One region of the Brevibacillus choshinensis genome, then DNA from elsewhere that is predicted to be linked to it. Evidence: riboswitches for the same ligand, from Rfam matches in the RefSeq annotation. Region 1 holds a riboswitch; each other region holds the start of a gene.
What was found. Region 1 has a riboswitch for cyclic di-AMP ahead of JNE38_RS16405 (CAP domain-containing protein). Riboswitches for the same ligand answer to the same signal wherever they lie in the genome.

Region 1 (3,276 bases):
GGCTTTGCCAAGAGCTCCTGGCTTTTCAAAATAAGTTCACCATTTTGCAAGAGAAGACCAAGCACTTGACCTATTACTAATAATGAGCCCGCTAGTAAAAAGAGTACCAGACTGACCACGAAAAGTACCTCAAGCGTCTTTTTCATAAAACACTCCTCCTTTGCCTTTATACAGGAATTGGCAATACACCCAGCGCGATGAAATAACCGATCAGGAAAATCGGAACGACATAATACATGATTAACGGGACAAACGTCTTTTCAGGCCGGGCTCCCGCTATTCCGGATGCAATAAAGATCGGTGCTGAGGATGGCGGGGAAGCCCCTTCCAGGCTCCTTAGAACCACTACTCGTGTATCTAGATGCACGGATGGGTCTTCCTTTATGCCTGGTGCGTGATCACTGCATCCTGCAATTATTGCTATCGTAGCCATTATGTAAAGGTACGTTTCATGTAGGTTCCCCTTCCTTAAACAATATTGCAATTACACTTCACTCATTTTTTATCTAGAAAGATATAGTAAATTAGCGGTAGATTTGGACTTTTCTTTCTTTGTCCAAGACTACCGCTAATTCCGGCGCATCTTAAAAAGGGATGTGTTTTCATAAGGTACTAAGTCGTAGTTCATAAAAATACTGCACAATTGGATGCTTTAATTTCATTTTCTCGGCCATGTTTAAAATTCGCTTTTTTCCAACTCGTCTGTCCACCAAAGCCAGGATATTCAATAATATATCATTGCTCTCCAGGCTTTCCTCAATAGAAATGGCTAAAAATTTATTAGCAACAACGCTAAAATTTGATTTACTTAATGATACCTGTGCTAACAAAAGCTCCTCTGCATATTCTGATATTTTTCTATTTCTTGCAATTACTTTTAGACGATCCTCTGGAACTATTCCCTTGGCATCTTTTCTGACAGCTTCAATTTCTTCATTACTGATTGGAATTTGGATATTTGGATCATTCTTAATTTCCAGCTCCGTCTGATACCATTTGATTAAGGTAGTTTTATCATTCATATTGAGTACATTCTTTTTGTCTACCGAAATATAACAAAGTCCTGCTTTATCTGGTAAATAACGATAGCCGGTTGCACGGTATTCAACCCTTTCATATAACGCAGGACAGAGAAAACTCTCCAGATTTTGCTTCAATTTGCTCCAGGACATTTAATCCTCCAATGTTCTATATGGTAAATACCTAGTGAGGCAGTCATTCTATTAGCCATCATACAAATACAACCTAATAGATCAGACTAAATACAAGTAACCTAGCGTTTCACCCGTTACTGGGGTTGCTCTCATTGCCTTCATCGTCTCTGTTTTGTTGCCTCTTCTATCTCAGTCCAGTTTAATTGTTGGGATCACTGAGCGAGTTGTATCAGCCTTTATTTTGGATGCCGGTGTTTCTGCGAAAGCTACTGTTGGTTGGTCTTACGCCGTAGGGGGATGGAATGCAGCCTTATGGTTTGGATTGATTTTGCCTGTCCTTGCCCTGCTATATTTTACATCAGAAAAGAAACGTTCCTAAGAAATCGCATGCAGTCAACGTTTGCGGCCATTACACCTAGTACTCATACCATTTTTTGTGTATTTATTTCGACGTAGAATCTCTGTTATTCTGGGTCATGCCAAACAAAACAGCCGAAACTTCCTCTCGAATGGAAGTGCGGGGGATCTTCTTTTGCAGATGTGAGATCTGCATGGGGTGAATCGCCAAAGGGCGTAGGGTTGTTTTTCCTCAATCCGAATCCGTCAACTAACCTCGTAGGCCAAAAAAAGGAGACGATGTGAATATGAAACGCCTTGGTACGATTGCAATCGCGACTTTGGGATTGGGATTTGTTCTTTCCGACTTTTCTAACACAGCTTCTGCCGCGGCCCTTCAACAACCAACCCAATCGTTTCCATATACCGTACAATACGGATATCAACCCGTGATGCAGCAACCTGTTCAACCGCAATACGCGACAACTATTCAGCAGCCTGTACAACAGGTAGCTGCTCCACAACCTGCAGAGCAAACCAATCAGCAAGTGGACGCTTCCGCTGTCATGAAGCAAGTCGCTAACCTGGTGAACCAAGAGCGTGCAAAAGCAGGGCTGAAACCAGTGGAGCTCGACGCTTCTTTGAACAAAGTAGCACAGGCAAAAGCGGCTGACATGTCCAATAACAACTACTTCGACCATACCAGCCCTACGTACGGTTCTCCATTTGACATGATGAAGCAGTTCGGTGTATCTTATATGACCGCTGGAGAAAACATTGCGATGGGTCAGCGCACCGCTGATGAAGTCATGAACCAATGGATGAACAGCGAAGGTCACCGTCAAAACATCATGAATCCTTCCTTCACCAAAATCGGTGTAGGCTATGTGAATGGATACTGGGTTCAAGAATTTATTGGCTAATGAATGCGATGCGAACGCCGAGTCCTCAAGCGAGGGCTCGGCGTTCTTGGTTTTCCCAGAAAGCCAGCTGCCTCATATGCTCGCGCTCCCTTTTCACATTAGTATTCACTAAGGTTGTGCTGTCATTCGCTGAAGAGACAAAATGCGTCCTTTCATCTTCTTGGAGCGACAGGAGCCCAATGCCTTTATTCCCCATATTCGAATGGGCGGATTCAAATAGTCATGTGCAACTTGGTTAAGGATGATCGTAAAGCGGGCAATACCTGATTCGTACGCGGAGACTTGTCGGCAAATGTTACCGGGGAACTCGAAATATCAGTTCATAGACTCTATCGAAATCGTCTCGCATCCATTGAATACTCCAAAGTTTTGAAAACAATTGTTCAAGGCTGTCCGCAATTGTTTTGTTGGCTTTATGTCGTTCTCGTACCAGATGTTTTTGACAACCAGCGTCCCGGATTTTCGCTCCGCGATTACCTCGGCTCGTCCGATGAGGCTTTCTCCGTATAATAGAGGCAACACATAATAGCCGAACTTCCGTTTGATTGCAGGCGTGTAGATCTCCCAGGTGTAATCGAATCCAAACAATTCTTTGATCAGTTTTCTGTCCCATATGAAATTATCTAGTGGGGCAATCAGCTCGCAGCGCCATTTCGGCGCTGGATTTTGCTGAACGGCTTCAATAAGCGGCAAGTCTTCCGCGCGGCAATAAAGTATATCCTTCATTTGTTCTACGGCAACAGCAGCAATGCGAGCTTCGTGCAACAGTCGGCGGAAAACCTCATTGCGCTGCTCCGCTTTCAATCCCCATATGTTCAGCCAGGCATCGGATGCGCGATTCCATAAAAGGCCAACAGCGCCGA
Region 2 (3,276 bases), 2.2 Mb from region 1:
AAGATGACGATTGGCAGGAACACAAATATCGTCCACACCTGTGAAAACTTGGTGATCAGGAAAATCAGGCAAATGGTCAGGGTGGTGAGCATCCCCACCGTATTGATGAGAAAAGGCGTTACCCATCCGGACGGCTTTTTTGTCATCCAACGCTTCATCATCCCAGCCTGCGACAAAGTAAACGGGATAAAGACGCCAAGGGCATACAGCGGAATCAAGTTTTCCGTTTCCCCGCCAAAGGAAATGACAAGGATCGCAGAAAGAATGCCGAGAAAGATGATTCCGTTGGAGAAGCCCAGGCGATCTCCACGCACCATGAACATGTTGGGCATGAAGCGATCCTTCGCCAGCATAAAAGCCAGCAACGGAAAAGCAGCAAACGCCGTATTGGCAGCCAGGAAAAGGATTAACGCTGTAACCGCTTGGATAAAGTAGTAAAGGATCCCCCTTCCAAACACCGCTGAAGCAATTTGGGAAACGACTGTTTCTTTGGGAGTTGGGCCAATGCCGTAAACATAGGCCAACAAGCTGATCCCCATAAACATCGCACCTAGGATGAGCCCCATCATGATCAAAGTGACGGCGGCATTTTTCGGGGCAGGATTCTTGAAGTTGGGGATGGCATTCGAGACGGCCTCTACTCCTGTCAACGCCGAACAGCCCGAACTGAATGCGCGTAAAAGCAAAAATAACGTGATTCCCGGCACCGCTGCTCCATAGACTGGCGCTTGCCCATGCACGTTACCGACCAGCCATTGATATCCCCCGCCAATGATCAAAAGAAAAATAGCAATGACAAACAGGTATACGGGATACATTAAAATGGTTGCCGACTCCGTGATCCCCCTCAGATTCAGGATGGTCACCGTCACGATCATGACCAGCGCTATCAGCACCCGATGCTCGTGGAGGACCGGAAAGGCTGACGTAATGGCATCGGTGGAAGCCGAAGTACTCACCGCTACTGTCAAGATGTAATCAACCAGCAGCGATCCCCCTGCGACCAAACCGGTTGAGGTTCCGAAATTGTCCTTGGCTACAATGTACGCCCCGCCGCCCGTCGTGTAGGCAAAGATCGTCTGACGGTAAGACAAGATGAGAATGGTCAAAAGACCGATAACCGCAATGGAAATGGGAATCGAGTACCAGAGTGCTACTGCACCCAGCGTTACTAAAACGAGAAGAATTTGCTCCGTTCCATAAGCTACGGAAGATAAAGCATCTGATGACAACACTGCTAGCGCTTTTACCTTCGATAATTTTTCTTCCCCTAGCTCTTTTGACTTCATCGGTCTGCCGATTAAAAATCGTTTTAATCCCGATATCATGTTGATTCTCCTCGCATACATTTTCCGTTAGTTTCCCCTCTCAAAACTGACAACCCTCATGCAGATTTTTCTTGCCATCACTCCCTTCCCCGGAAAATGGAATCAAAAAAGAAGCCGAACGAGAAGAAACTCACTTGGCTTCTGGGCATAGCGAAATAAACTATGTCGATCATACGCAAGGTAATTGCTGTCTCTCTTATGACACTTACGGAGTTAGCTGACGGATTCGGATGAAAGAGTCACCCTACTCGAACGATTCGAGATTCACCCCATGTGGCGTTTGCGCAAAGCAGCCACGGTTGGTTTCCCCGCTCCCAGATGATGGATTCAGCGATTTTTGTTTAGCAGTTAGGATCACATTCGTTAATTACGAAACAAATATTACTCCCGAAGGAACCCGCTTGTAAAGATCTGATCCACTTATTTTTTCCGAATGAAAAAGATGCCCTCCTGAGCAGTTGGATCTACTCGGAGGACATCCGCTCCAGTCTTCATTTCCGCTTAATGGGCGAGCACACGCAGGGATGTTCGTACGTGCTCCGCATAACGCTTTGCTTCGAGCGCGAGTACTTCATTTGATGCCCGATCGGCATTGTACACGACGAATGCAGGCAGGAATGTTCCGTTGCATTTCGTCAGGGTTCGTTCAATGGGTCGGAGCAGCTCGCTTATTGTGTACAAGTCGTCTCCGCCTGAGCGATACGCTCTTTCCGTGCCCCCTGCTGTCGTGGCGATCATGAACTCTTTGCCCAGCAAATGATCTCCCCCTGGCCCAAAAGCCCAGCCGTGGGTCAGCACATCATCAAACCACTTTTTCAAGAGAGGGGGGCAGCTGTACCAATAAAACGGGAACTGAAAGACCACCCTGTCGTATTCCAGAAGCAGCTCTTGCTCCCTTTGGACATCGATGTCGTAGCCGGGATACTCCTGGTACAGATCGCGGATGACAACCTCGTCATGCTTTTTCAATTCGTCCAGCAGCGCCCGATTGGCACGGGATTCAGTCAACTTGGGATGCGCAGCAATCACCATGATTTTCAAGAGGAACACCCTTTCTTCATTTCATCACTTCAGCCCCATTATTCGGAAAGGAGGGACTCTTGAAAAGTACGCTCTTTTTTCAGACTACGTCATGAAAAACGTACCATGGATGGCATCAATTGCCGCGGAGGGCAGTATGAAAAAACGTACTAGGTACGAAAAATCAGCGTACTGTCGAAAATCGGGATACTCTGCTAAAGTAACAATGAAAGCAGGTACTACTCATTCACAGGAGGGGAGCACATGCAAGAAGATCTTCGCGATCCCAAACGGACACAGGGAATTCTCGCCACGCTTCAGGCGATCGGTGGTAAGTGGAAGCCCCTCATTTTGTTCATCCTCCTCCACGATGGCACCAAGCGCTTTGGAGAGCTCCGCCGCATGCTTCCGAACATCACACAGGGCATGCTGACGAATCAGCTCCGCGAGCTCGAGCAGGACGGTCTCATCGTGCGTCGCGCCTATCAAGAGATCCCTCCCAAGGTGGAGTATTTTCTGTCCGAGCATGGAAAGACGCTGAGCTCAGTTTTGGGAGATATGTGCGGGTGGGGGTTTCGGCATTTGGAATATATGGAGCAAATAAAGCGGGAGTCAGAGGACGATCAGTATTTGGGATGAGGCTTTATGGGACGACTGCTAGATGACACTAACCTTTTTGTTAGTACCTGAAGGAAAAGTGCGTACTTACTTCCTCATGGAGCGGCCCCTATACTCAAGAAGTAAATAAAATCTTGGGAGGCTGCGTCCGTGAAGACTCTAGTCGTCGTTACACATCCAAGCATAGAGACATCTGTCATCAATAAGCGCTGGGTGGAAGAACTCAGCAAATATCCGGAAAAATATACAGTACACGAGCTGCATGAGGTATACCCTGACGGAAACATCGATGTGGAAAAAGAACAGAAGC
Region 3 (3,276 bases), 1.6 Mb from region 1:
CTATCGATGCGCGGCGCTCCAGCCACCGCATGGCGAGCGTCAAAGGATAGGCCATCAAGAAATACATCACCAGCATAAGACCGAATATTTGAAATGTTCTGGATGAATCAAACGTGCGCAGGAGCATTCCCTGGAATGTCAAATCAGCCAGTGTGATCAAGGAAAGTAGGGAGGTCCCCTTCAACAGCTCTACCATTAGATTTCCGAACGAAGGAAGCATCATGACGGTTGCTTGCGGCAAGATGATCCGTCTCATGCGCTGCCAAGGCGACATGTTCAAGGCAATCGATGCTTCCATCTGTCCCTTTGGAACGGCAAGAATGGCGCTTCTGACCACTTCCGAACCGTAGGCTCCATAGTTGAGACCTAGTGCAATCACTCCCGCAAGGATCGGGGAAAGCTCTATGCCCAGCAGGGGCAGCGCGAAAAACAGCCAAAACATCTGTACCAAGAGAGACGTCCCCCGGAAGATTTCCACATAAGCGCTGATGATCCCGCGAACCCAAAACCATTTGGAAAGCCTGCAAAAGCCGGCTGCAAATGAGACGGTGAAGGCGACCAGCACCGAGAGTGCCGTCACTTGCAAGGTCGTCGCCGCTCCTTTGAGCAAAAAAGGAATCAGCTGCATAGTCTCACTCATGTTCATCCCTTCCTTTCGTCGAAGCAGCGCCCATCATTGCTTTGACAGCCCTTCAGCCGTCATCTCGGCAGGCAGCTCCTGCTCGGTAAAGCCAAACGGCTCCAGGACCTTCAGCAGCTCTCCCGATTCTTTGAGCTTTTGCAGCTCCTCATTGAACGCTTTGACAAACGCTTCATCTTCTTTGCGGAAGGCTGCCGCTCCGTAGCCGCGAATGCTTTTCCCGTCAATCTCGGGCTGGGTGAAATCCATGACCCTCTCCACATTGCTGTCATTGGCACTCTCCAGAACTGCTTGCAGGGACGGGCCCGTCATCGTGATGGCATCTGCACGTCCCGCTTGCAGCGCTGCTATCGCCGATGGCTGATCTGGCACCAGGACCAGCTGCTCTTGCTTCACTCCCGATTTCTCCAGGTACTCCATCTCGATCGCGCCGCTCATGACCGCGATTCTAGCATTTGGGTTCAAGGCGATGTCCTTGTAGCTGCGCAATTGGAGCGGGTTTCCTTTCTTCACCGCGAGCGCTTCCCCGATGCTGTATTCCGGATTGGCAAACGCCACTTCCTTGGCGCGGGCCGGTGTGATGTACATGCCTGCCGTAATGATGTCAAAGCGCTTTGCTTTCAGCCCTGGGATCAGGGACCCGAACTCAGTCAGTACGCCGTTCATTTCGTTTATCCCCATTTTGGAGAGGACGACGCGTGCGACCTCTACCGCTTCTCCGGTCAATTTTCCGTCCGGAGTGGCATAGGCGTACGGTTTTTCGTTGGCGAAGCCCACCGTGACAAAGCCTTGTTTCTTCACTTTTTCCAATGTGCTCTCCGCTGATTGGGTCTGCTCATTGCCCGCGACGGACCGGGCTTGCTGTCCAAAGCCGCATCCTGCGACAAGCAAAAGGCACGACAGTACGGCTGTCCATCCCCATCTCATGAAGCTTTTCTTGTTCATGCTTCCTTCCCCTTTCACATCCCATGTATAGAAAAAGCCAGCGCAACACCTTCCATGATACGGGAGGGCCATCCCCACATGGAAAAGCAAATGCGCCGGCTGTTTTCTCGCTGGAAGGCATGTCAAACAAGCTGTGCACAAGGGATTTTTCCCAATAGGAACTACGCGCTCCCAGTGTGTACAAGACATGCGCTCTCTAGCAATTGAGGTTTTGGAATAATCTGCTTTAGCCGACGAGGTTAGCTGACGGGTAGGATGGCAGTGTGCATCCCTTCTGTGCATCACAGAATTAACCCCTAACGTGGTTCCCCCGCTTCCGTAAAAGACGGAACTAGGCCCCTATTTGATTGGGAGGTGTTCGTTGATCTCCTCTCATGATTCCGTTATGGTTAACACGCGTTTCATGTTATCATGCCTCTCCTTTTGACACATCCTTGATAATTCCGTATATTCGCTCTTCTGGTCCACTCAGGCTCTGTTAACCGTAATTACCAGACATCTCCAAAAAATTCCGTCCATATCCTACCATGTCCACTCTGACTAAAAAGGTTCACGCTATGTCGGTTCACCAGAAAATTTGGCGACGCAAAGCCTTTTGCAGTACAAAAAAAGATCATCTGGCCGCGGTGTCGACCGGATGATCCTGCTCGCTATGTTTTCTATTTGGTTGGGGAAGCGACCGTTTTGACTGCATTTCCTTCTTCATCAAACTTCATTTGATAGGATAACTGGTTCAATTTGCCGATCATCCGTTTCCGGTTCGCCGCATCCATCGGGACCGGCTGTCCGTTCACGATTTTGACCGGGATCACTTTGGAGGTGGTTTCCTTTTCCCCAAAGGTCAGCTCCACCATCATTGCTTCTCTTCCTTTGGGATTGTAAGAGGTGGTAAAGACGAAGTTGCCTACGCTGTAGTAGATCGGCACCCCTTTGTAGAGCTCCATTCCCATCACCGAATGGCTATGGGAGCCGACCACCGCATCTACCCCGCTGTCAATGAGCTTCCGAGCCATTTCCCGCGCATACGGCTCCGGATTATCCTTGTATTCGAGATTCCAGTGCATCACGGCGATGGTAATATCAGACTGTGCCACTGCTTTTTTGACGTAGGTGAGCATCGGCTCATACGAATAAGCATGGGCGAGTCCTGGCTTGTTTTTTCCAGCAAACCATTGCCGATTGGGCAGTACATGGCTCAACCCTATGACGGCAACACGCTTTCCGTTGATGGTTCGGATGTCCGGGGCGAATGCCTCCTCCTCGTTTTTCCCTGCACCTACATAGCCAAGCTGAACCTTTTTCAAATGGTCCATGGTATCGAATAACGCGTCCATGCCGTAGTCCAAGGAATGGTTATTGGCCAGATTGACGACATCAAAGCCGGCGTTCACCAATCCTTGCAGAGTTTGGGGCTTGGATCGGTATGTATATTCCTTTTTCGCTGCCTGGCCGCGGGTGCTGACAGACGTCTCCAGATTGCCGATGGTCAGATCCGCCTGCTTCAGAAAGTCTACCGTCTTTTGAAACGGGTAATCCACGCCATGGAGCCCGATTTGGTTTCCGACGCTCTTGTCCAGCATGATATCTCCCACAAAAGCGATACGAATCCTGCTTTCCTCTGCCGCAGATACGCCATGCGATCCCGCCGCACTGCCTGCGATCAATAGCATCGCAGCGGCTATTGCCGTCCC

Region 2: linked by a shared signal. The riboswitch ahead of JNE38_RS05915 (APC family permease) and the one ahead of JNE38_RS16405 (CAP domain-containing protein) in region 1 are both predicted to bind cyclic di-AMP.
Region 3: linked by a shared signal. The riboswitch ahead of ehuB (ectoine/hydroxyectoine ABC transporter substrate-binding protein EhuB) and the one ahead of JNE38_RS16405 (CAP domain-containing protein) in region 1 are both predicted to bind cyclic di-AMP.

The regions. Positions count from the first base shown of each region.
Region 1 is NZ_CP069127.1:3,256,461-3,259,736, forward strand. Features, by position in the region: gene JNE38_RS16390 (hypothetical protein) at 1-146, opposite strand, end outside; gene JNE38_RS16395 (hypothetical protein) at 167-367, opposite strand; gene JNE38_RS16400 (SF0329 family protein) at 603-1,172, opposite strand; cyclic di-AMP (ydaO/yuaA leader) riboswitch at 1,635-1,791, shown strand; gene JNE38_RS16405 (CAP domain-containing protein) at 1,799-2,413, shown strand; gene JNE38_RS16410 (winged helix-turn-helix domain-containing protein) at 2,729-3,276, opposite strand, start outside.
Region 2 is NZ_CP069127.1:1,092,671-1,095,946, reverse strand. Features, by position in the region: gene JNE38_RS05915 (APC family permease) at 1-1,328, opposite strand, end outside; cyclic di-AMP (ydaO/yuaA leader) riboswitch at 1,515-1,671, opposite strand; gene JNE38_RS05910 (NAD(P)H-dependent oxidoreductase) at 1,830-2,369, opposite strand; gene JNE38_RS05905 (winged helix-turn-helix transcriptional regulator) at 2,613-2,987, shown strand; gene JNE38_RS05900 (NAD(P)H-dependent oxidoreductase) at 3,117-3,276, shown strand, end outside.
Region 3 is NZ_CP069127.1:4,902,355-4,905,630, forward strand. Features, by position in the region: gene ehuC (ectoine/hydroxyectoine ABC transporter permease subunit EhuC) at 1-646, opposite strand, end outside; gene ehuB (ectoine/hydroxyectoine ABC transporter substrate-binding protein EhuB) at 674-1,585, opposite strand; cyclic di-AMP (ydaO/yuaA leader) riboswitch at 1,800-1,933, opposite strand; gene JNE38_RS24560 (CapA family protein) at 2,245-3,276, opposite strand, start outside.